Dehalococcoides mccartyi CG5: one gene and its partner. The main gene of each other region encodes a partner of the protein of the gene in region 2 in a complex. Links are inferred from orthologs where the notes say so. Each region holds a gene or a part of one and is shown on either strand. Other genes may lie near its edges. The genes, in order: uvrB and X794_RS04830.

Region 1 (11,447 bases), 590 kb from region 2 along the record:
AATGGAAACTGTGCCAACCAGTACCGGGCGTCCCAGTTTACGCATTTCGTCAATTTCATTGACCACGGCCTTGAATTTGGCGGATTGGTCTTTATATATCTGGTCGCCGTAGTCTTCACGAACGGCGGGTTTGTTAGTGGGGATAATAACCACTTCCAGTTTATAAATCTTGGAAAATTCCTCCGCTTCAGTAGCGGCGGTGCCTGTCATGCCGCAAAGTTTGCGATACATGCGAAACAGATTTTGAATGGTTACCGTGGCATAGGTCTTGCTTTCCTGCTGTACCTTTACATGTTCTTTGGCTTCGATAGCCTGATGCAAGCCCTCGGAGTAACGCCGTCCCAGCATCATGCGGCCGGTGAACTCATCAATAATGATAATTTCACCTTCTTTGACTACATACTGGTGGTCTTTCTTATAAAACTCTTTGGCGGAAAGAGCATTTCGCAGGTGGCGGATAAGCGGGGCATTCTGGGGGTCATACAGGCTGTTGCCCTTCATGACGCCTTCGCGTGAAAGCAGTTTCTCCACATTTGCCCAACCATCTTCGGTCAGTTCAGCATTGCGGTCTTTCTCATTTATCTCATAGTCTTTTACGGCTACCAAACGGGGAGACAGGCGGGCAAATACATCGTACAGTTTGCCTGCCTCGGTATCCGGGGCGGAGATGATAAGAGGTGTACGGGCTTCGTCTATAAGCAGGTTGTCAATTTCATCTACTATGGCATAGTTCATATCCCGCTGAACACACTGGGCAAGGTCCGGCCGCAGGTTGTCACGCAGGTAATCAAAACCGAATTCGGTAGAAGTTCCGTAAGTAATATCCGCTTTATAGGCCTCTTGCCGTGAGATGGGGCGGAAGTGCGTCCATGGGTCACCGGGTATTTCCGAGGTATAGTCAGGGTCAAACAGGCGTGAAGGCAGTTCTTCAGTAGGGGTTTGCATGGGATAAATACTGGAAACGCTAACCCCCAGTGCGTGGTAAACAGGTCCCATCCAGTAGGCATCACGTCTGGCCAGATAATCATTCACAGTTACCAGATGCACGCCTTTTCCCAGCAGGGAATTAAGATAGAGGGGCAGGGTAGCAACCAGTGTTTTACCTTCACCGGTACGCATTTCGGCTATCTTGCCGTGGTGGAGTACCATACCGCCGATAAGCTGAACATCATAATGCCTTAGGCCGATAGTCCGGCGGGAAGCTTCTCTGACAGCGGCAAAGGCTTCAGGGAGTATTCCGTTCAGAGCGGTATTCTCTTTAGCGGAAAGGTCTTTATTTAAAGACTCCAGTTTGGCTTTAAGGCGGCTTTGTTTGCTGTTGTCGGCTATCTTCTGGGCTTCGGCTAGTTCAGCAGTGGTACTGGTTATATCTTCCTGAATACCTGCCGTAGTAGTTTCAAAAGTATTTTTCAGGCGTGCCCTGAATTCAATGGTTTTAGCCTTTAGGGCTTCGTCACTCAGGGTGGTGAATGAGTTTTCAAGCTGGTTTATTTTGTCTACCAGCGGTTCAAGTGCCCGGATCTCTTTTTCGTTTGAGTCTCCGAAGCTGGAAAAGAATTTAAACATGGTTTACTCCATTTGCATCTGATCGTACATCTCTCCGATGGAATTACCGGTATGTATCCGGTAAATAGCCTCACCGATGAGAGGAGCGATGGAAAGAACAGTTATTTTATCTATTTTTTTCTGGGGAGTGAGGGGTATTGAGTCAGTTACCACCAGTTCCTTTATGGGGGAGGTGGCAATGCGCTGGATAGCCGGGCCGGAAAGCACCGGGTGGGTGGCACAGGAATATACTTCTTTCACCCCTTTGCTTATAAGTATATTTACGTTGCCTACCAGTGAGCCGGCAGTATCTATTTCATCGTCAAAGGTCAGGGCGTTTTTACCCTCTACATCACCGATGATATTTATGGTTCTGGTTATGTCGTTATTGCCCATGCGTCTTTTTTCAATAATCGCCAGAGGGGCATCCAGTTTGGCGGCAAAGTCACGGGCTTTTTTGGAGATGCCTACATCTGTGGCTACGACCACCAGATCCTTTATGTTCTTTTTCTTGAAATAGTTAGCCAGCAGGTTTTCAGCGGTCAGTTCGTCAACCGGCATATTGAAAAAGCCCTGTATCTGGGGGGCATGCAGGTCTACGGTCAGTATACGGCTGGCACCGGCGGTGGTCAAAAGGTCGGCTACCAAACGGGCGGTAATGGGTACTCTGGGCTGGTCTTTTTTGTCAGTACGGCCATAACCGTAATAAGGCAAAACTGCGGTAATTCTCTCTGACGAAGCCCGTTTCAGGGCGTCCATCATAATAAGCAGTTCCATAATGCTCTGGTTTACGGGTGAGCAGGTTGGTTGGATAACGTAGACATCTTTCTGGCGGACGCTTTCCTGTATGCGGACGAATATGTTTTCGTTTGAAAACTGGAAAACTTCGCATTTGCCCATCTGAACCTTCAGGTATTCTGCTACCGCCTTGGCCAGATCAGGATTTGCATTGCCGGTGAAGATTTTCAGTTCTTCTGTCAAATTGCCGTTAACCAACACGTCCGTTCCCCCTTTTTATATATCTATGCCGGGTACAGGGAATTTGCGGCAGAGGTGAATTACCTCGGCCAGTACCTGTTTTTCTACGTCTTCGTTACCTATGTTTTTAAGTACCTTGCCAATCCAGCCAACAGTCTGGCGGATTTCAGCCGGACCAAATCCGCGGCTGGTTGCTGCCGGGCAGCCCAGGCGTATGCCTGCCGGTACGTTGGCAGTTTGGTTTTCGGCAAAGGGTACGGTATTGCGGTTGATTACAATGCCAGCTCTGCGCAGTGCCAGCTGGGCGTCATAACCGTTTACCCCTATGGGGCTTAAGTCTACCAATACCAGATGGTTGTCGGTACCGCCTGAAACCAGGCGGAGTCCCAGCTTGCGTAGTTCCTCAGCCATTACCTGGGTATTCTCAAGAGTTTTTTTCTGGTAAGTGACAAAACCGGGCTGCATGGCTTCCTGAAAAGCCACTGCTTTAGCGGCAACTACCTGCATAAGAGGTCCGCCCTGCATTACCGGAAATACTGCCTGGTCAATAGCTTTGGCGTATTGCTCTTTGCAGAGTATAAAGCCGCCGCGCGGGCCGCGCAGGGTTTTATGGCTGGTAGAGGTAACCACATCAGCGTATGGCACTGGTGAAGGATGAAGCCCGGCGGCTACCAGACCGGCAATATGGGCGATATCCACCATCAGTTTGGCGTCCACCTTGTCACAGATAGCCCTGAAACGTTCAAAATCCAGTATTCGGGGATAGGCTGAAGCACCGGTCACAATCATGCGGGGGCGATGTTCCATAGCCAGTTTTTCCAGATTATCATAGTCAATCCGCTCGGTTTCGGCATTCAGCCCGTACTCAATTACATGGTAAAGCTTGCCGGTAAAATTGACCTTTGAACCATGGGTCAGGTGTCCGCCGTGGGAAAGGGTAAGTCCCATTATGGTATCACCGGGTTTTACCATGGCGAAATAGGCGGCCATATTAGCTTGAGCCCCGGAATGGGGCTGAACGTTGGCATGTTCGGCATGGAACAGGGTCTTTGCCCTGTCTATAGCCAGTTCCTCTACGGCGTCTGCGTATTCACAGCCTGCGTAATATCGTTTGCCGGGGTATCCTTCGGCGTATTTATTGGTGAAAACTGAACCTTGAGCTTCCAAAACAGCCTTGCTGGTATAGTTTTCTGAAGCTATGAGGTCAATTGTTTCTTTCAGGCGGGTGGTTTCCTGCATTATGGCATTATAAACTGCCGGATCCGAGGTCTTTAAAAAGCTCATGGCTCTCCTTTCAGGTGTAAAAAAACAATCAGCGTAAGTCTACAACGCAAGGGATATTATATCAAATTGACTTGACATATTGACAGTGTTATCATAACCCTATTAGGCAGCTAGATGTCAGATAAATAATATAATGCATGATAAAGAAGAATTACTCAAGGGCATATATATAGAAATAGCCCGTTGTGTACGTTGTAATCTTCATACTACCCGTACCTGTTCTGTCCCCGGTGAAGGGAATGCCGATGCCAAAATTATGTTTATTGGCGAAGCCCCCGGTTTTAACGAAGACCAGCAGGGGCGTCCCTTTGTAGGTGCAGCCGGCAAATTCCTGACAGAGCTTATCTGCTCTATAGGGCTTACGCGGGAAGATGTGTATATTACCAATGTAGTTAAAGACCGTCCGCCGGGCAACCGTGACCCCCTGCCGGACGAGATTTCTGCCTGTTGCAATTTTCTGGACCGCCAGATAGAAATAATAAAACCAAAAATCATAGTCACTCTGGGCAGGTTTTCTATGGCCAGGTACTTCACCGGTATTACCATAAGTAAAATTCATGGTCAGCCGATGAGACGGGACGGGATAATTTATTATCCTATGTACCACCCGGCCGCAGCCCTGCACCAGGGGGGCTTACGTAAGGAGATTGAACAGGATATGCTCCGGATACCGGGGTTGCTTGAAGAACTGAAATGTGCCGAGGCGCTTTTAGTTCCCAAAGAACCTCCAACCCGGCAGTTAGGCCTGTTCTGATGAAGTATGGCAAAACCTAAACTTAAGATTGTACCTCTGGGTGGCCTGGGTGAGATAGGCAAGAATATGATGTCTGTAGAATATGGGGAAGACATCATCCTGATAGACTGCGGGCTTATGTTCCCCGAAGAAGAAATGCTGGGTATAGATTTGGTAATACCCGACATTTCATATGTACTGGAAAACCGTGAAAAAGTACGGGGTATTGTAATTACCCACGGACATGAAGACCATATAGGGGCGTTACCCTATATACTTCCCCAGATAAATGTACCTATTTATTGTACTAAACTTACCCAAGGGCTTATTTCGGTAAAGCTGAAGGAAGCCAAACTGCTCCACCAGACCAAGATAAATGTTATCCCGTCTGACGGTACTTTCAAGCTGGGTAAACTCAAAGTAGACTTCTATCCGGTCTGCCACAGTCTGCCGGATTCGGTGGGGCTGGTTATCCAGACGCCTATCGGGGCGGTAGTCCACAGCGGTGATTTCAAACTGGACTATACGCCGGTAGACGGCAAACCTACCAATCTGTCACGTTTGGCTATGCTGGGCTCGCGTGGAGTACTGCTTTTGATGTCAGACTCCACCCATGTGGAACTGCCCGGTTATACCCCCTCGGAAACTGTGGTGGGCGAAAATATTGACCGTATTATCGGGGCGGCTACGGGGCGGGTACTGGTTACCACCTTTGCTTCGCTTATTTCCCGCCAGCAGCAGGTTATTGATGCCGCTGCCAAATACGGGCGCAAGCTCTTTTTTGCCGGCCGCAGTATGACTGAAATTCATAAAATGGCTACCGATTTGGGCTACCTTAAAGTGCCTGAAGGTCTGGTATGCAATATAGAGCAGCTTCAGCGTGTACCCCCGGAGAAAGTGGTTTTGATGACTACCGGTTCTCAGGGTGAACCTACCTCTGCCCTTGTTCGTATAGCCAACCGTGATTTCCGCCATGTCCACATAATGAAAGGGGATACCGTAATTATTTCGGCGTCCCCCATACCCGGCAATGAATCACTGGTAAGCCGTACTATAGACAGCCTTTTCCGCCAAGGGGCTAAAGTGTTTTATGACCGCATAGCCAAAGTACATGTACACGGGCATGCCAGTCAGGAAGAACTGAAGCTGGTACTCAATCTGGTCAACCCCAAGTACTTTGTGCCCGTGCATGGCGAATACCGCCACCTGACCATGCATGCCGAGCTTGCCCGGACTATGGGTGTTGCTCCGGAAAATGCCTTTGTCATGGAAGACGGGGATATACTGGAGTTAAATACCAAGTCCGGTCGTATTACGGGCAAAGTCCCGTCCGGCAATGTCTACGTAGATGGTTTGAGTGTGGGTGATGTGGGCGGGGTGGTACTCCGCAACCGCCGTATGCTTTCACAGGACGGTATCGTAGTGGCAATTGTGGCTATTAACAAGCAAACCGGTATGCTGGTGGGCAGGCCGGATATTGTTTCCAGGGGATTTGTTGATCCTGATGAATCTAAAGCTATGCTGGATGCCAGTCGTGACCTTATAATCAAGCTGCTTGACCATGACGGTAAGGATATTCCCGAGGGGGCTATGTATAATGATGTTAAAGAAACGCTGAACAAGTTTTACTACGAGCAGACTAAACGGCGTCCCATGGTTATCCCGGTTATGGTAAAAGTGTAGGTTTGTAGACGAGGTTGATATGCCTAAAAAAGAAGATCCCAGAGAAACCCTGCGGAATGCAAGGCCAAGGGCAAAAACCCCGGCTAAGATAACTGCAAGCAAGCGTAAGAAACCTGCCCTTGTGCGTAGCAAGACCAAAAAAATCGCCTCAAAGAAGGCTTTTTCAAGCACTCCCGCCAAGGGAGGAGCGTCTTGGCTTTGGGTTATGCTGGTAGCTTCGGCTATGGCCTTTGTGGTCTGGCAATGGGAAGGCGTGACAGACTTTTTTGCCAATTTCGGCAGTGGTACGGCCGGCCTGTTTGGCTGGGGGCTGCTGCTTATTCTTTTGGGTATTATTATTGCTATTGTGGCTCTCAGGTTTGACCAGATGTCCGAATGGGCTCACCGCTACCGTCTGAATCTTTGGAACAAATGGCTGGGCGGGGTGGTGCTTATTCTAGCGGCTTGGGGTATGCTGGGTATGATGGATGCCGGCGGTGACATAGGCTTAGGCATACTGGGCGGCAAAACCGATGTAAACGGATTTATGCGGGTACTGGCTCTGATTGTGCTGGGAATCATACTTTTAGCTCCGGGTGCAGTCTGGAAAAGCCTGAGTGGGCTTTTCAAAGGTATTTTCAGACCCTCCCGCCGTTCTAATATGCCTGAAGTAGCCCGGCTTGACCGTACGGTAGTCAGCCGTCCGGTATTTGGTGGTCACGAAGACAGTATCAGCCCTGATATGGGTGAACCTGTCCGCAGGTTAGCTAACACAAAACCTGCCTCGAAGATAGAACTTCCATCTATAAAACTGCCCTCATTCGGCAAAACCGAATCACGGGTAATAGAGATTAAAAACCCTCTGGCAGCTAAAACTGCTCCCCAGACAGAGCTTCCCAATATGCCGGCGGAAAATACTGCCAGAGAACCCAAACCGGCTGATGACCGTTCGGACGCTGACCGCAGGCAGGTGGCTTCCGAAGTCTGGAAGAAATATGGCGAGGCTGAGGGTTTGGTAGAGATGGACGGCTGGAAATTGCCGCCTATAGAAATGCTGGATAAAACTACCGAAATAGGTTTTTCGGAAGCGGATAATCTTCAGCGGGCACGGGCTATTGAAGATGCTTTGGCCAGTTACGGGGTGGAGGGCAAGGTTATCCAGATAAATGCCGGACCTACCGTTACCCAATTCGGGGTGGAACCGGGCTGGGACCGCAAATTTAAAGAAATAAAAGAACGTGATAAAGACGGGGAGACTACTTCCCGGCAAGTGGAGGTTTCCAAGACAAGGGTCAAGGTTGACCGTATTGCCTCTTTGGCAAACGATCTGGCACTGGCTCTGGCCGCACCCAGTTTACGCATAGAAGCCCCTGTGCCGGGTAAATCTATAGTAGGTATCGAAGTACCTAACACTTCTTTCGGGGTGGTATCCATGCGGAGCGTTATGGAGACTAACACTTTCCAGAAGATACTGGCTCGCTCACCACTGGCTTTGGCTTTGGGTAAAGGTGCAGGCGGTGAGGCTGTTTCCGGTGACCTGACCAAGATGCCCCATTTGCTTATTGCCGGTGCTACCGGTTCAGGTAAAACAGTCTGCCTGAACTCCATTATATGCTGTATGTTGCTGAACAATACGCCTGCAAGCGTGAAGTTTATTATGATTGACCCCAAAAGGGTGGAACTTACCCCATTTAACGGTTTGCCTCATCTGGCTACACCGGTAATTGTAGACGTGGAAAAAGCTCTGTCTGCCCTGCGCTGGTTGGCGGCTGAGATGGACCGACGTTATCAGACACTGGCGGCAGCCGGTTCACGCAATATTGAGGGTTACAACAAGACCCGTGTTGGTTCTGACCGAATGGCTTTTATTGTACTGATTATAGACGAACTGGCAGATCTGATGATGGCCGGTTTTGATGAGGTTGAACACATCCTTTGCCGCTTGGCTCAGATGGCCAGAGCTGTGGGTATCCACCTGGTAGTGGCTACCCAACGCCCGTCAGTAGATGTCATCACCGGGCTTATCAAGGCTAACTTTCCCACCCGTATCAGTTTTGCGGTTACCTCACAGGTAGACTCGCGGACTATTTTGGATATGGTGGGTGCGGAAAAACTGCTGGGGCGGGGTGATATGCTTTACATGCCTACCGAGGCTGCTAAACCCAAACGTCTGCAGGGCTGTTATGTTTCGGATGCCGAAAGTGAACGCTTGATATACTTTTGGACCAACCAGAAAGATATCTCTCCGTCTGAAGCTTTGAAAGTGGAGGAGATAACCGCCCCGCCGCCGGCTCAAAAAAGCCGAACCAAAGACCCTCTGTTTGACGAGGCCATGGCACTTATTTCAGAGCATAACAATATTATTTCTGCCTCGTTCCTGCAGAGGAAGATGCATATTGGTTACCCCAGAGCTGCCCGCTTGGCAGATGAACTGCGGGAAGCTATTGAGGGTGATGACGGCAAAGCCGAAGTACCAAAAGATGAGTATTAAGTAATACAGCTTAAAGTATTAGAAAAGCCCTGATTATTTCAGGGCTTTTGTTTGGCTTTCTTTTCAACTGCGTCTTTGTAAACTTGTGCAAGGCCTTTGCCGTGCTGGGTCATCTGTTTACGGCGGCTTAGCAGCCTTTGTTCACGTTGTTCCTGACGGGTCTGGGGTGTCTTATTCGGGTCTTTCATTTTCTGCCCAGCGGGTCTATTTCAAGTGCGGCACGCAGTTCCACCACCCGGTCACGGATAAGGGCTGCCCGTTCAAACTCCAGATTTTTAGCCGCTTTTTTCATCTGGCTTTCCAGTTCTTTTATCAAACGGGCAATATCTTCCCTGAGGGTGGGGGTGGGTCTGAACTCCGGGCCGCTGACTTCGGCTGTGACCGAGCGGATACGTTCATTTATATCCTTGATAGCCTTGCGGATACCCTGCGGGGTAATATTGTGCAGGCGGTTATAATCTTCCTGTATTTTACGGCGGCGGATAATTTCATCCATGGCACGCTGCATAGACCCGGTTATTTTATCTGCGTACATTATTACTTGCCCGTCCACATGGCGGGCAGCCCGTCCCATAGTCTGGATAAGTGCCTGTTCAGACCGAAGGTATCCCTCTTTGTCGGCATCCAGTATGGCCACCAGACTGACTTCAGGCAGGTCTAATCCTTCGCGGAGCAGATTTATGCCCACTATTACGTCATAAACCCCCAGACGCAGGTCACGGAGTATTTCTATCCGTTCCAGAGTATCTACCTCGGAGTGCAGGTAATGGGTTTTTACTCCCATTTCTACCAGATAATCAGCCAGCTTTTCAGACATCTTTTTGGTAAGGGTAGTGATAAGCACCCGTTCATTTTTCGCTACCCGTTTTTTTACTTCTTCCAGCAGGTCATCTATCTGCCCGACGGTGGGTTTTACCGTCATGACCGGTTCAAGCAGACCGGTGGGGCGTACCAGCTGCTCCACTACCTGCAGGGAGTGTTCTTTTTCATACGGGCCGGGTGTGGCTGATACATAAATAGCCTGTTTGACTCTGGCTTTAAATTCATCAAAGCTCAAGGGGCGGTTATCCATAGCTGACGGCAGGCGGAAGCCGTAGTCCACCAGAGTTTTTTTGCGGGCGGAGTCTCCGGCGTACATTCCCCGTATCTGGGGGAGGCTCATATGGGACTCGTCAACTATCAGCAGAAAATCTTCCGGGAAATAATCCAGTAGTGTCCAAGGGGCACTGCCTGCTTTTCGCCCTGCCAGATGACGGGAATAGTTTTCCACCCCTGAGCAATATCCTGCCTGTTCCATCATCTCCAAATCATAATTGGTTCGTTGCTTCAGGCGGGCGGCTTCCAGCATCTTGCCTTCGGCTTCCAGTTCCTTCAGGCGGTCTTCAAGCTCGGCTTGAATGCTCTTTATGGCCTCAGCCATTTTTTCGGCTGAGGTCACAAAATGCTTGGCGGGGTAGATATTTATCTCTTCTATACCAGCCAGAAGTTCGCCGCTTACCGGGTCAAGGCTGACTATCCGTTCTATTTCATCACCGAAGAATTCCACCCTGAGTGCCAGTTCTTCGTAAGCCGGCTGAATTTCCAGAGTATCTCCCCGCAGACGGAATTTGCCGCGGGAGAAATCAAGGTCATTCCGTTCGTACTGCATATCTACCAGACGCCGCAGGATAAGGTCACGCCGGAAAGATTGGCCCTTTTTCAAAGGGAGTACAAAACTGCGGTATTCTTCCGGTTCGCCCAAACCGTATATGCAGGAAACCGAGGCTACGATAACCACATCCCGGCGTTCAAAAAGGGCACGGGTAGCGGCATGACGGAGTTTATCAATCTCCTCGTTTATATCTGAATCTTTCTCAATGTACATGTCCTTTTGGGGGACATAAGCTTCAGGCTGGTAATAATCATAATAGCTGACAAAGTATTCCACCGAGTTTTCGGGCAGGAATTCTTTCATTTCTGAATAGAGCTGGGCGGCCAGAGTTTTGTTGTGGCTGATTATCAGGGTGGGGCGGTTTACTCTGGCTATAACGTTAGCCATGGTAAAGGTTTTGCCTGAGCCGGTCACTCCCAGCAGGGTCTGGTCTGTAAGCCCGCTTACCAGTCCCTTAGCCAGTTTTTCCACTGCTTGGGGTTGGTCACCGGTAAGTGCAAAATCTGAGACTATTTTGAAAGATGGCATACCAAAATTATAAACTTTTGAGTGGGGCAGGGCAATCTACAAATGTTACTTGTTGTTAAAGTAGTTTAGTGCCAGTTTTATCCGTTCTTCCAGAGGCAAGTCACCGTTATCCCCCAAACTGGAGATGGCTTTGGCGGCTTCGCTTGAGGAGTACCCCAGAGCGGTCAGGGTAGCTAAAATATCTGAATTGGCTTCGGTAACCTGGCTGAGTACCCCTGCCTCCCAGTTTTTGGCTATCTTGTCCTTCAGTTCCAGAATAATGCGGCTGGAGGTTTTTTTGCCTATGCCCGGTATGGTGGAGAGTAGCTCTGCGTTGCCGCTTATTATGGCTGAAGCCAAGGCTTCGGCATTCATAACCGAAAGCATAGCCAAGCCCAGTTTAGGACCTATGCCGCTTACGTCTATTAGGGTTTCAAACAGGGAGAGTTCCTCGGTTGTGGCGAAACCGAACAGGGACAGGGCATCTTCACGGACGTGCAGGTGGGTAAATACCCGTACTCTCTGCCCCAGCCCGCCGATAAGGGCGGGAGAAGTGGCGGGCATATAACAGCGAAAACCTACCCCTGAGACATTTA
Region 2 (11,448 bases):
GAACCAAGACCCGGCAGAAGTTTTGCGGGTTGGATACGAACTTGGCCACCGCGAGATGGTTATTGTAAAAGATATACCTTTTTACTCTATGTGCGAGCATCACCTTCTGCCCTTTTCGGGGGTAGTCCATATAGGTTATATCCCCAACATTGACGGGCGGGTAGTAGGAATAAGCAAGCTTGCCAGAGTGGTTGAAATTTATGCCAAACGCCCCCAGATACAGGAACGCATGGCCACCCAGATTGCGGACGCTATTATGGACGGGCTTAAATGTGACGGAGTGGCCGTAGTGATAGAGGCCGAACACATGTGCATGGTGATGCGGGGCATCAAAAAGCCCGGCAGCCGGGTGATAACCTCGGCACTTCGCGGTAGTTTCCATAAGTCACCCGCTGCCAGAGCAGAGTTTCTTTCGCTTATCCAGCACAAGGGCTAATTAAAAGTTTAAAATATATGTGAAATGATAAAAGGGGCTTTAAAGCCCCTTTTCGGTTGTACATTTACTGGAAGAGCAGTTTTATATCTTGACTTCGTCCCAATAGATATCCTGTATATCAAATACCGGCCCGTCGTGACAGACAGTTTTCATACCTTTGGTGGTTTTTACAGCACAGCCGTAGCAGATACCCAGACCGCAGGCCATACGTACTTCCAGTGAAACCTGCACGTCTTTTTGGGTAAGTCCGCTTTCCTTGGAAAGGGCTTTCAGCATGGGCATAGGTCCGCAGGCTATTATCTGGTCTGCATCCGCCAGAAACTCCGCCAGATGGCGGGTGATAAGCCCTTTTCTGCCCATAGCCCCGTTTTCAGTGGTAATATGGCAACTGGCTTCTTCCGGAAGCAGGTGGGCGGGGCAAACCTGAAGCTCGGTTTTGGCCCCCTGTATCAGGCTGACCCGTTTGCCCTGCTTCAAGGCTTCGTCTGCCAGAAAACGGAGAGGGGCTATACCCAGTCCTCCTCCCAGCAGAAGCAGGTGTCGGCTTTGTTCGCTTATCCTGAACCCGTTGCCCAAAGGCCCCAGTACCGAAAGGCTGTCTCCGGTTTGGAGTTTGCTGAGCCAGTTTGTGCCGCTGCCTACCACTGCATACATCAGGGCGATAAGCCCTGTTTCCCTGAGGCACTGGTAGATGGAAATAGGCCGCCTGAGCAGGTTTTCACCGCCGCAGGATAGCATTACAAACTGCCCCGGGCTGGCAACGGCGGCTATTTCGGGTGCTTCAAGCCACATCAGGCAGATGCCGGGCATGACCTCTTCATTTTCAATTACACCGGCTGAAAGCTGGTTTAGCTGGGTAGTCGTCACTATATTTTCCTAACTGCCGCTTTTGCCCTGGCGGTATTCATTTAAGGGCAAGACTGTTATCTGGCGGTTGCCGTTTGCCAGAGCTTCCACAGCGGCTTTGGCGGTATCCATAGAGGTAAAGCAAGGCACTTTGCGTTCGGCGGCTGCCCGGCGGATATAAAAACCGTCCCGCAGGGGTACTCTGCCACCGGTCATGGTATTTATCACTCCGCAGACTGTGCCGTTACGGATAATATCCACAATATTGGGGTGACCCTCGTCCAGTTTCTTGCTTATCTGCTTAACTGTTATACCGGCGGCGGTTATCATGGCGGCAGTGCCTTCGGTAGCATAGAAATTATATCCCAGCCCATGCAGGGTACGGATAAGGGGCAGGGCTTCGGCCTTGTCACGGTCAGCTATGCTGAATAGGAGAGTGCCTGTTTCGGGCAGCATTATAGATGCCGCCTGCAAGGTTTTTACCAGAGCTTTATTGAAGGTGTGGTCTACTCCCATTACTTCGCCGGTGGATTTCATTTCCGGCCCAAGGTATGTATCCACCCCCACCAGCTTTGCCATGGAGAAGACAGGGGCTTTTATGGCTACCAAATCCGTATTAGGCATAATACCGTTTTGATAGCCCTGTTCGTTTATAGTTTTACCCAGCATAACATTTACAGCTATGTCCACCATGGGTACACCAGTTACTTTTGAGAGGAAAGGGACAGTTCGTGAGCCTCTGGGATTTACCTCCAGTACATATACTATATTATCTCCCCCTTCGGGGTCTTTGGAGACTACAAACTGGATATTCATAAGCCCGCGTACGTTCAGGGCTTTGCCGATGCGAATAGTATAGTCTGTAATGGTCGCCAAATCATGTTCATTCAGGTTTTGGGTGGGGTAAACTGCCATGGAGTCTCCGCTATGGACGCCTGCCCGTTCAATATGCTCCATAACGCCGGGGATAAACACGGTTTCCCCGTCTGCAATGGCGTCTACTTCCACTTCCTTGCCCACCAGATATTTATCTATCAGTATGGGGTGTCCGGTATTCAGCTCTATGGCGGCGCTCATGTAGCGTACAAGGTCGGATGCATCACTGACTATTTCCATAGCCCGTCCACCTAGTACGTAACTTGGGCGGACTACCACCGGGTAGCCAATACTGTCGGCTATGCTGAGAGCCTCGTCCAGACTGGTTATGCCGGCCCCCGGTGCTTGAGGAATGCCCATCTCGGATAGCAGGCGTTCAAAACGGCGGCGGTCTTCGGCCAGATCTATAGCCTCGGCTGATGAACCGATGATGGGATTGCTGCTTCGGGTAAGGGGAGCAGCCAAGTTTATAGCCGTCTGCCCGCCGAACTGGACAATGCTGGGAGTGGATTCGGGTGCGGATATGTTTTCATTTTCCAGAATATCCCGAACACTTTCTTCGTCCAGAGCTTCAAAATACAGACGGTTTGAGGTATCAAAATCTGTTGAGACCGTTTCGGGGTTGGAGTTTATCATAATGCTCTGCAAACCGGCCTTTTCTAAAGCCCAAGCGGCATGCACCGAGCAGTAGTCAAACTCTATTCCCTGTCCTATACGGATAGGGCCCGAACCTATAACCACTGCTTTTTTAACATTCTGGGGGATAGCTTCATTTTCATCTTCATAGGTGGAGTAGAAATATGGAGTGGCGGCATCAAATTCGGCGGCACAGGTGTCCACCATTTTGAATACCGGTTTTATATTCCATTCCAGCCTTGTCTGCCTGACCTGTTCGGCCAGTTTGCCTGACAGGGTGGCTATTTCTTCATCTGAAAAACCCATTTGTTTGGCTTCAAGCATAAGCAGGGGGGTCAGATTTTCCTTAAGCAGGCGTTTTTCCATGTCGGTAATATTTTTCAGTTTGTATAAAAACCAGTTATCTACCATTGTTTTTTCATGGATAGCTTCGGGTGTATGCCCGCGGCGGAGAGCGGCCAGTATTGTCCACAAGCGGGTATCATGGGCATGAAGGGGATAGGTGGAAAGGTCATCTCCCATTATCCAGCTGCGGTCTTCCCAGAGTACGGTTTTCTTGCCGAACTCCAGAGAGCGGATGGATTTGTGGATAGCCGCTTCAAAACTGCGGTCAATGGCCATGACTTCCCCGGTGGCTTTCATCTGCGTGCCTAAGCCCCGGTCTCCAAGTGCAAATTTGTCAAAGGGGAAGCGGGGGATTTTAGCTACAATATAGTCTACGGCAGGCTCAAAACAGGCCAGAGTTTTGCCGGTAACGGTGTTTGGTATCTCATCCAGCCGTTTGCCAATGGCTATCTTGGAAGCCACCCGGGCAATGGGGTAACCGGTGGCCTTGCTGGCTAGGGCTGATGAACGGGATACTCTGGGATTAACCTCAATTACATAATATTCGTTGCCATTCGGGTTTAGAGAAAGTTGTACGTTACAGCCGCCTTCAATACCCAATGCCCGTATTATCTTGATGGAAGCGGTGCGGAGCATCTGGGACTCTTTGTTGGTAAGGGTCTGGACGGGCACAACTACAATGCTGTCTCCGGTATGCACCCCCATCGGGTCAAAGTTTTCCATATTGCAGATAGTTATGCAGTTGTCTGCCCCGTCACGCATTACTTCGTATTCAATTTCTTTCCAGCCGGCAACCGACTTTTCCACCAGTATCTGGTGGATGGGTGAGGCATTCAAGCCTGTTTGAGCCACTTCCTCAACTTCATCCCAGTTATGGGCGAACCCGCCGCCGGTGCCGCCAAGGGTATAGGCCGGGCGTATTACCACCGGCAGGCCTATCATATGGGCAACACGGAGTGCGTCTTCGGCTGTAGTCACAGTTTCCGAAGGAGGAACAGGTTCGCCTATTTTAGTCAGCAATTCTTTAAAAAGTTCGCGGTCTTCGGCGGTGCGGATGGTATTTATGGGTGTACCCAGTGAACGCACGTTGTACTTGGCAAGCACGCCTGCGTCTGCCAGATCTACCGCCAGATTAAGTCCGGTTTGTCCGCCCAGAGTAGGCAGCAAACCGTCCGGCCGTTCTTTTTCAATGATTTTGGTTATAGATTCAACGGTCAAGGGTTCAATATATACCCTGTCCGCAACATTTTCGTCAGTCATAATAGTAGCCGGGTTGGAGTTTACCAGTATGGATTCCACCCCTTCTTCACGCATGGCTTTGCAGGCCTGGGTACCGGCGTAATCAAATTCGGCTGCCTGTCCGATGATAATGGGGCCGGAGCCGATAATAAGAACTTTCTTGGGTTTATTCATCACTTCGCATATTCCTTTTTGCTTTCTCAAATAATCCAGTTATGGGTTTAGTTATTTACTTTTTGGTTTGCTTTATCATTTCCACAAACTGCTTAAACAGATAAGTGGAATCCATCGGGCCGGGTGAGGCCTCAGAGTGATACTGGATAGAGAATACGGGCAGTTCACGGTGGCGAAGCCCCTCCACAGTACCGTCATTCAGGTTAAGGTGACTGACTTTCAGGTCATTTTTCAGGGTGACAGGGTCAATGGAGTAGCCGTGGTTTTGCGAGGTTATATACACCCGTCCGCTCTCAAGGTCTTTGACCGGGTGGTTTCCACCCCGGTGTCCGAATTTCAGTTTAAATGTTTTGGCACCGAAGGCTCTGCCAATCAGCTGGTTGCCAAGACAGATGCCCATGACGGGGTATTTTTCGCACACATGTCTGACGGTGGTTATCAGATAGTCCAGCAGTTCGGGGTTGCCGGGGCCGGGCGAAAGAACTATGCCGTCAGGATTAAGTGTGTCAATTTCTTTGGGGCTGGTGGTGCAGGGCAACACGGTTACCTTGCAGCCGTGGGATTTAAGCTGGTTAAGTATGGAATACTTAAGCCCGCAGTCCAGTACTGCTACATGGAAGCCGGCAAAAGAGGGCTTTTCTTTCTGCCATTCATATGGTGAGGGTGTGCTTATTTTGCGTACAAAATCAATCTGTCCGTAGTCAGGCGTATTGCGGATAATTTTCAGGGCTTCTTCAGGTGTTTTGGTACTGGTTACCATGCCCCTCATTACCCCGGCTAAGCGCAGTTTGCGGGTAATGGCACGGGTATCAAGACCGCTTATGCCGGGTATGCCAGCTTTTTCCAGAAAGGAATGAACCGTTTGGGTGCTTTGGTAGTGGCTGGGCTGGCGGCATTCCTGATGGACTGCAAAGGCAGTTGCTCTGATGCAGGCAGATTCATTATCAAAGGGGTTTATCCCGTAATTACCTATAAGGGGGTAAGTGGGGACGATAATCTGGCCGGTATACGAAGGGTCGGTCAGCATTTCCTGATATCCGTTCATGCTGGTATTGAAGACTACTTCGCCTATAGCTTCAGTTTCCGCTCCGAAGCTTTTGCCGGTAAATACTGTTCCGTCCTCCAGTACCATGTATGCTGTATTCGTCATTTACTCTGTCCTTATCACTTTCTAAACTGGCTGTTCTATGCTTGTTGGTAAACTATCTGGCCGCAGGCAATGGTGGTATTTACCCTGCCTTTAAGCTTGCGTCCCTCAAGGGGTGTATTTTTACCCTTTGAGAAGAATTTGGCGGTATCTACCGTCCATTCTTCATCAGGGTCAAATATAACCACGTCTGCGCATGAGCCCGCTTTCAGGTTGCCGATATTTTGGTATTTTTCACCCAGTACCTGCTGAGGTCCAAGGGTCAGCTTCTCTATAAGCAGGCTTAAACTAAGCTTGCCTGAGTGCACCAGACCCATCAGGCTGGCAAGTGCGGTTTCCAGCCCTGAAATGCCGTTGGCGGCTAGACCAAACTCACACAGTTTGTCATTTCTGGTGTGTGGGGCATGGTCTGTGGCTATGGCATCTATAGTACCGTCCTTAAGCCCAGCTATAAGTGCTTCAATATCCGTTTGGGTGCGAAGCGGCGGGTTGACCTTGGCACTGGTGTTGTAGCCGTTTACTTCGGCTTCGGTCAGGGTCAGGTGGTGGGGAGTAACCTCCGCACTTACCCGTATGCCTGCGGCTTTGGCTTGGCGTACCAGTTCCACCGAACCGGCGGTGCTGATATGGCAAAGGTGCAGCCGCCCGCCGCTTTCTTTGGCAAGGGCAATATCCCTGTTTACGGCAATTTCTTCAGTGGCGTTGGTTATACCCTTTAAGCCCAGACGGCAGGCCAGAAGCCCTTCGTTCATCAGTCCGCCTTCTGCCAGACAGGCATCTTCACAGTGTTCCATAATGGGCAGGTCAAAGGTTCGGCTGTAAAGCAGGGCGTTTAAGAGCAGGGAACTGCCGGATACATAGTCACCATCATCCGAGAATCCCACCACTCCCGCTTCGGCCAGTTCTCCCATGGGGGAAAGTTCCTGTCCTTTGCGTCCTTTGGTGATGGCGGCAATGGGCAGTACCCGTATGAGTGAGACCTTTGTGGCAGTGTTTTTAATAAAATCTATGACCGGCAAACAGTCTGCTGCGGGATTGGTGTTGGGCATGGGGCAGATGGAGGTAAAACCGCCGGCTGCGGCTGCTTTGCACCCGCTTTCAATAGTCTCTTTGCCCTCAAACCCCGGTTCACGCAGGTGTACGTGCAGGTCTATAAAGCCGGGACAAACCACTTTGCCGGTGGCGTCTATTACTTTTTCGGTTTTTTCGGGAGAGATATCCTTGCTTATTCCGGTAACCAGTCCATTCTCAATCAGCAAATCAGCCACGTTATCCGTGCCGCTGGCGGGGTCTATGATGCGTCCGTTTTTTATCAGTATTTTCATGTTTATATTTCCTTGCTTCCGCTGCACAGGTAGAAGAGTGCCATGCGTACCGCTACCCCGTTTTTTACCTGTTCGTTTATGACAGACTGTTCTCCGTGCACTACAGACTGTGAAAGTTCTATATCTTCATTTACCGGGCCGGGGTGCATGACAAGGGAGTTTGGTTTTGCCAGTTTCAGTATTTCTTCGTTCAGTTGGAAATAGCGGGCATATTCCCGTATTCCGGGCAGAAGCCCGCTTTGCTGGCGTTCACGCTGCAGGCGCAGCCCCATTACCACGTCAGCTCCGCTGACTGCTTGCTTTATATCTGTTTCCAGTGTGACTTCAGGGAAGATTTTGCTATTGGTATTAAGTCCTTCAGGTAGCAGTGTATACGGGGCGCACAGGGTGATTTTGGCTCCCATTTTGCTTAGCCCCCAGATGTTGGAGTGGGCTACCCGGCTGTGTTTTATATCCCCTATCAGGGTTATTTTCAGCCCTTCCAAGCTGGATTTGTGCCTTAGTATGGTAAATATATCCAGCAGTGCCTGACTGGGGTGGGCATGCCAGCCGTCACCGGCGTTTATAATGTTTGCATGGCAGTTGTTTGCCGCCAGATAAGGCGCTCCTGACAGGGGGTGGCGCATGACTACCATATCCGCCCCCAGTGATTCCAGCGTATCCAGCGTATCCAGCAGGCTTTCCCCCTTGGAGATACTGCTCTGGGAAACATTCAGGTTTAACACATCGGCTGAAAGGCTTTTGGCTGCCAGCTCAAATGATGAACGGGTACGGGTGGAAGGTTCGTAAAAAAGGGTAGCTATGGTTTTCCCCTTAAGTGCCGGCACTTTCTTTACCGGGCGGGACAGGATATCCAGCATAACGCCGGCTGTCTGCATAACCATATCCAGTTCTTCACGGCTGAAGTTATCCAGATCAAGTACATGGCGGTGTTTCCAGCCTTGTACTTCTGAAAGCAGGGTTTCTGTGTCTGCGGGTGTCTTGGGTATGTGTGTCATATTTATACCTCACCTGCTTCGTCATCCAGTATCAGTACCTCGTCCTGTCCGTCAGTTTCAGTCAGGCGGACTTTTATCTTCTCGTCCCGTGCGCTGGGTATATTTTTACCTATGTAATCTGCCCTTACCGGCAGTTCGCGGTGACCCCTGTCTACCAGTACTGCCAGCTGGATGGCTTTGGGGCGTCCGTAATCTATCAGTGCATCCATAGCCGCCCGGGTGGAACGCCCTGTGAAGAGAACGTCATCTACCAGCACCACTATCTTGTTATTTATGCTGAAAGGTATATCCGTGTTTTTGATAGTGGGATGGAAACGCTGGGAATCAAGGTCATCACGGTAGAGAGAAAAATCCAGTGTCCCCACCGGGATTTCAAGCCCTTCAAAGCGGAGAATATTTTCGGCCAAGCGGTTTGCCAGCGGTACGCCCCGGGTATACATGCCGATAATCACCAAATCCCGGCTGGACTGGTTTCTTTCCAGTATTTCATGGGCAATGCGGGCTAAAGTCCGGCGGATATCTTCGGCGCCCAGTATTACTTTTTGTGCCATAAAAAAACCTCTTACCAACATTTGCCGGCAAGAGGTCAAAAGACGCTTCTTTGTCTAAAATCCCTTACCGGCCTCTCAGGACCAGCTTAAAGGTAAACCTGTATTCAATTTACTTCAGCTATTATATCACCAGTGGTCAAGCCGGGCAAATTTATTTTCAGCATATTTAAAAATATTTAAAGGGCAAAACAGGCGTTTATTCGGGTTTATTCCTGACTTTAACTGAAATGACCTTGGCGGCTAATAATGTTATAATACCCCTGTTTCATGCAAGACATACTAACAGGGCTAAACCCCGCTCAAAAAAAGGCCGTTGAAGCCGTGGAAGGGCCGGTGCTTATACTGGCCGGTCCGGGCAGTGGTAAAACTAGAGTTATTACCCACCGGATTGCCTACCTGATAAAAGTAGTAGGTATAACTCCCCACCGCATTATGGCTGTTACTTTTACCAACAAAGCCGCCCGCGAAATGGAAACCCGCTTGAACCAGCTGGTTCCTTCAGCGGTGGGACGCCTGACCATGGGTACTTTCCACGCTATTTGTGCCCGCATACTAAGGCAGGACGGTCTTCCTTTGGGTGTGCCGTCTGACTTTGTGATATACGATGATGACGACCAGCAGAGCCTTATAAAGCAGGCCATGGCTGAGCTTGAGCTTGACCCGAAACGTTATCCGCCCGCTTCCATAAAAAATGCTATCAGCCAAGCCAAAAGCCAGCTGGTGCTTCCGGCCTATTACTTTGAAAAGGGCAGAAGCTATTTTGAAGAGATGGTAGGCAGGGTTTATGAACTCTATGAGAAACGCCTCAAGCAGAACAAGGCTTTGGATTTTGATGACCTTTTGTTAAAGGTTGTCCAGCTTTTTAAGCAATACCCTGAGGTGCTGGCCGGATACCAGGAACGCTATCTGCATGTAATGGTAGATGAGTTTCAAGATACCAATCTGGTTCAGTACGAACTGGTCAAGATGCTTTCAGCCAAGTACCGAAATATCTGTGTGGTGGGTGACCCTGACCAGTCTATTTATTCATGGCGTTCTGCAGACCTTAGAAATGTTTTTAACTTTGAGACTGATAATCCGGGTGCGAAAGTGGTTTTGCTTGAGCAGAACTATCGCTCCACTAAAAATATTCTGGAAGCAGCTTCATGTGTTATTGCCCCGAACAGCGGACGCAAGCCTATCAGTTTGTGGACCGAAAACGAATCCGGCCAGCCTATAGCTGTGGTGGAAACCTTTAACGAACAGGAAGAAGCCCAGTTTGTGGTTTCTGAAATTGAGAAGCTCACCCGCTATGAAAAGTTCAGCCCCGGAGATATAGCTATTCTCTACCGCACCAACGCCCAGTCGCGGGCTTTGGAGGAAGCTTTTATCCGTTACGGCATGCCTTACCGTCTGGTTTCCGGCACTCGGTTCTACCAGCGGCGCGAGGTTAAAGATATTGTGGCCTATCTGCGTTTACTTCAAAACCCGCAAGATAGCGTCAGCCTCCAAAGGGTTATAAATATACCCACCCGCGGAATAGGGGCTAAAACCCTTTCAGACCTTGCCCAGTTTGCCAGAGAGCAGGATATAAGTCTCTACCAGTCACTTATAAATTTGTCAGATGAAAATGCCCCCAAACCGCCAATACCCAGCCGCGGTTTGAAACCCCTGATTGATTTTGGGGCTTTGCTGAAATCACTCATCATTGATGCTCAAACCCTGCCCCTTTTAAACCTGCTGGACAGGCTGCTTGAGGGTATAAGCTACCGTGAATTTCTGTTTGCATCCGAAGACGGAGAGGAACGCTGGGATAATATACTTGAGTTGCGGACTGTTGCCCAGCAGTATCAGGAAATACTCCCGCCCGAAGGGCTTTCGGCCTTTCTGGAAAGTGTGGCACTGGTCTCGGATTTGGATAGCCTTGAAGAAGGTGTTTCGGCAGTTACCCTTATCACCTTGCATCAGGCTAAAGGGCTGGAGTATCCGGTGGTTTTTATGGTGGGTATGGAAGAGGGTGTCTTGCCCCACAACCGTTCGTTTGATGACCCTGCCCAGATGCAGGAAGAACGCCGTCTGTGCTATGTGGGTGTAACCCGTGCCAAGAAACGCCTTTATCTGGTGCGGGCTTTCCGCCGCTCACTTATGGGGCAGAGCAACGTAAATGAACCTTCCCGTTATCTTAAAGACATACCTCAAAGCATTACCAAAGGCCGTGAAAAACAGCCTCTGCTTGGGCAGCAAACCCCCGGACAGGCGGTTTTGCCTGTTATAAAACAGCATGTGCAAAGTGCGGGCATGCCCGTTAAGTCTGCCCCGTCTCCTGCCCCCAAATTACTGGAATTGGAAGCGGGTGACAGAGTGCTGCACCCCCAGTTTGGCGAAGGGATTGTGACCAGTATCAACCGGATGAAAAATGATGCCGAGGTTATGATATCTTTCCATTCTGTCGGCATGAAGCGCCTGCTGCTCAGTTTTGCCCGCCTGACCAAACTGGAAAACTAATCGGGGCTGTTTTAATTAGCCGTTTTTCCCCGCTGCCTATTTACCAAATCCCCCTTAGAGTTTAGAATGAAATATATTTTCTAAAAGGGAAAGTATTTATGCCTATAAAATTGTTGGACAAGGCTACTATTGCCCGAATAGCCGCTGGCGAAGTCATTGAAAGGCCTGCTTCAGTGGTCAAAGAACTGCTGGAAAACTCTCTTGATGCGGAAGCCAAGCGGGTGGATATTGTTATCCGCGAGGGTGGTATCGGCTATATAGAGGTGAGTGATGACGGGTGCGGTATAACCTCTTCTGAAGTATTGCTGGCCTTTGAGCGGCATGCCACCAGCAAGCTTTCCAGCTTTGAAGGTATATATGCTATAGCCAGTCTGGGTTTCAGGGGCGAAGC

Evidence for each region.
Region 1: the proteins of X794_RS04830 (region 2) and uvrB are in contact, whole or in part, in a crystal structure (PDB 7EGT), measured with the Thermus thermophilus proteins. The link is inferred for Dehalococcoides mccartyi CG5 from one-to-one orthologs. Residues at the interface, in WP_096412145.1 of Thermus thermophilus: His654, Arg656, Phe657, Gln666, Asp668, Glu669, Lys680, Arg681, Leu682, Ser683, Lys685, Tyr686, Ala687; in WP_096411307.1 of Thermus thermophilus: Glu23, Leu25, Arg26, Asp27, Gly28, Glu29, Arg30, Phe31, Arg55, Glu326, Asp327, Phe328, Glu379, Ser382, Gln383, His398, Gly400, Arg401.

The regions. Positions count from the first base shown.
Region 1 is NZ_CP006951.1:308,646-320,092, forward strand. Bases 8,376-11,365 are described here. They hold uvrB (excinuclease ABC subunit UvrB), read right to left. Parts: upstream 10,873-11,365; coding sequence 8,878-10,872; downstream 8,376-8,877. Other genes in these bases: X794_RS01565 (DNA translocase FtsK), read left to right, coding at 8,376-8,693; X794_RS07370 (hypothetical protein), read right to left, coding at 8,732-8,881; ruvA (Holliday junction branch migration protein RuvA), read right to left, coding at 10,918-11,365. Also shown: preprotein translocase subunit SecA, read right to left, coding at 1-1,566; X794_RS01545 (ribose-phosphate diphosphokinase), read right to left, coding at 1,570-2,544; glyA (serine hydroxymethyltransferase), read right to left, coding at 2,560-3,807; X794_RS01555 (uracil-DNA glycosylase family protein), read left to right, coding at 3,941-4,561; X794_RS01560 (ribonuclease J), read left to right, coding at 4,568-6,223; more of X794_RS01565, read left to right, coding at 6,243-8,375; more of ruvA, read right to left, coding at 11,366-11,447. UniProt on the Escherichia coli protein: The UvrABC repair system catalyzes the recognition and processing of DNA lesions. A damage recognition complex composed of 2 UvrA and 2 UvrB subunits scans DNA for abnormalities.
Region 2 is NZ_CP006951.1:911,803-923,250, reverse strand. The notes cover bases 8,458-11,448. They hold X794_RS04830 (ATP-dependent helicase), read left to right. Parts: upstream 8,458-8,840; coding sequence 8,841-11,057; downstream 11,058-11,448. Other genes in these bases: mutL (DNA mismatch repair endonuclease MutL), read left to right, coding at 11,156-11,448; pyrR (bifunctional pyr operon transcriptional regulator/uracil phosphoribosyltransferase PyrR), read right to left, coding at 8,458-8,573. Also shown: GTP cyclohydrolase I FolE, read left to right, coding at 1-436; X794_RS04860 (dihydroorotate dehydrogenase electron transfer subunit), read right to left, coding at 518-1,303; carB (carbamoyl-phosphate synthase large subunit), read right to left, coding at 1,313-4,552; carA (glutamine-hydrolyzing carbamoyl-phosphate synthase small subunit), read right to left, coding at 4,608-5,702; X794_RS04845 (dihydroorotase), read right to left, coding at 5,738-7,024; X794_RS04840 (aspartate carbamoyltransferase catalytic subunit), read right to left, coding at 7,027-8,022; more of pyrR, read right to left, coding at 8,025-8,457. UniProt on the Escherichia coli protein: A helicase with DNA-dependent ATPase activity. Unwinds DNA duplexes with 3'-5' polarity. Translocates on single-stranded DNA with 3'-5' polarity. Initiates unwinding more efficiently from a nicked substrate than double-stranded DNA.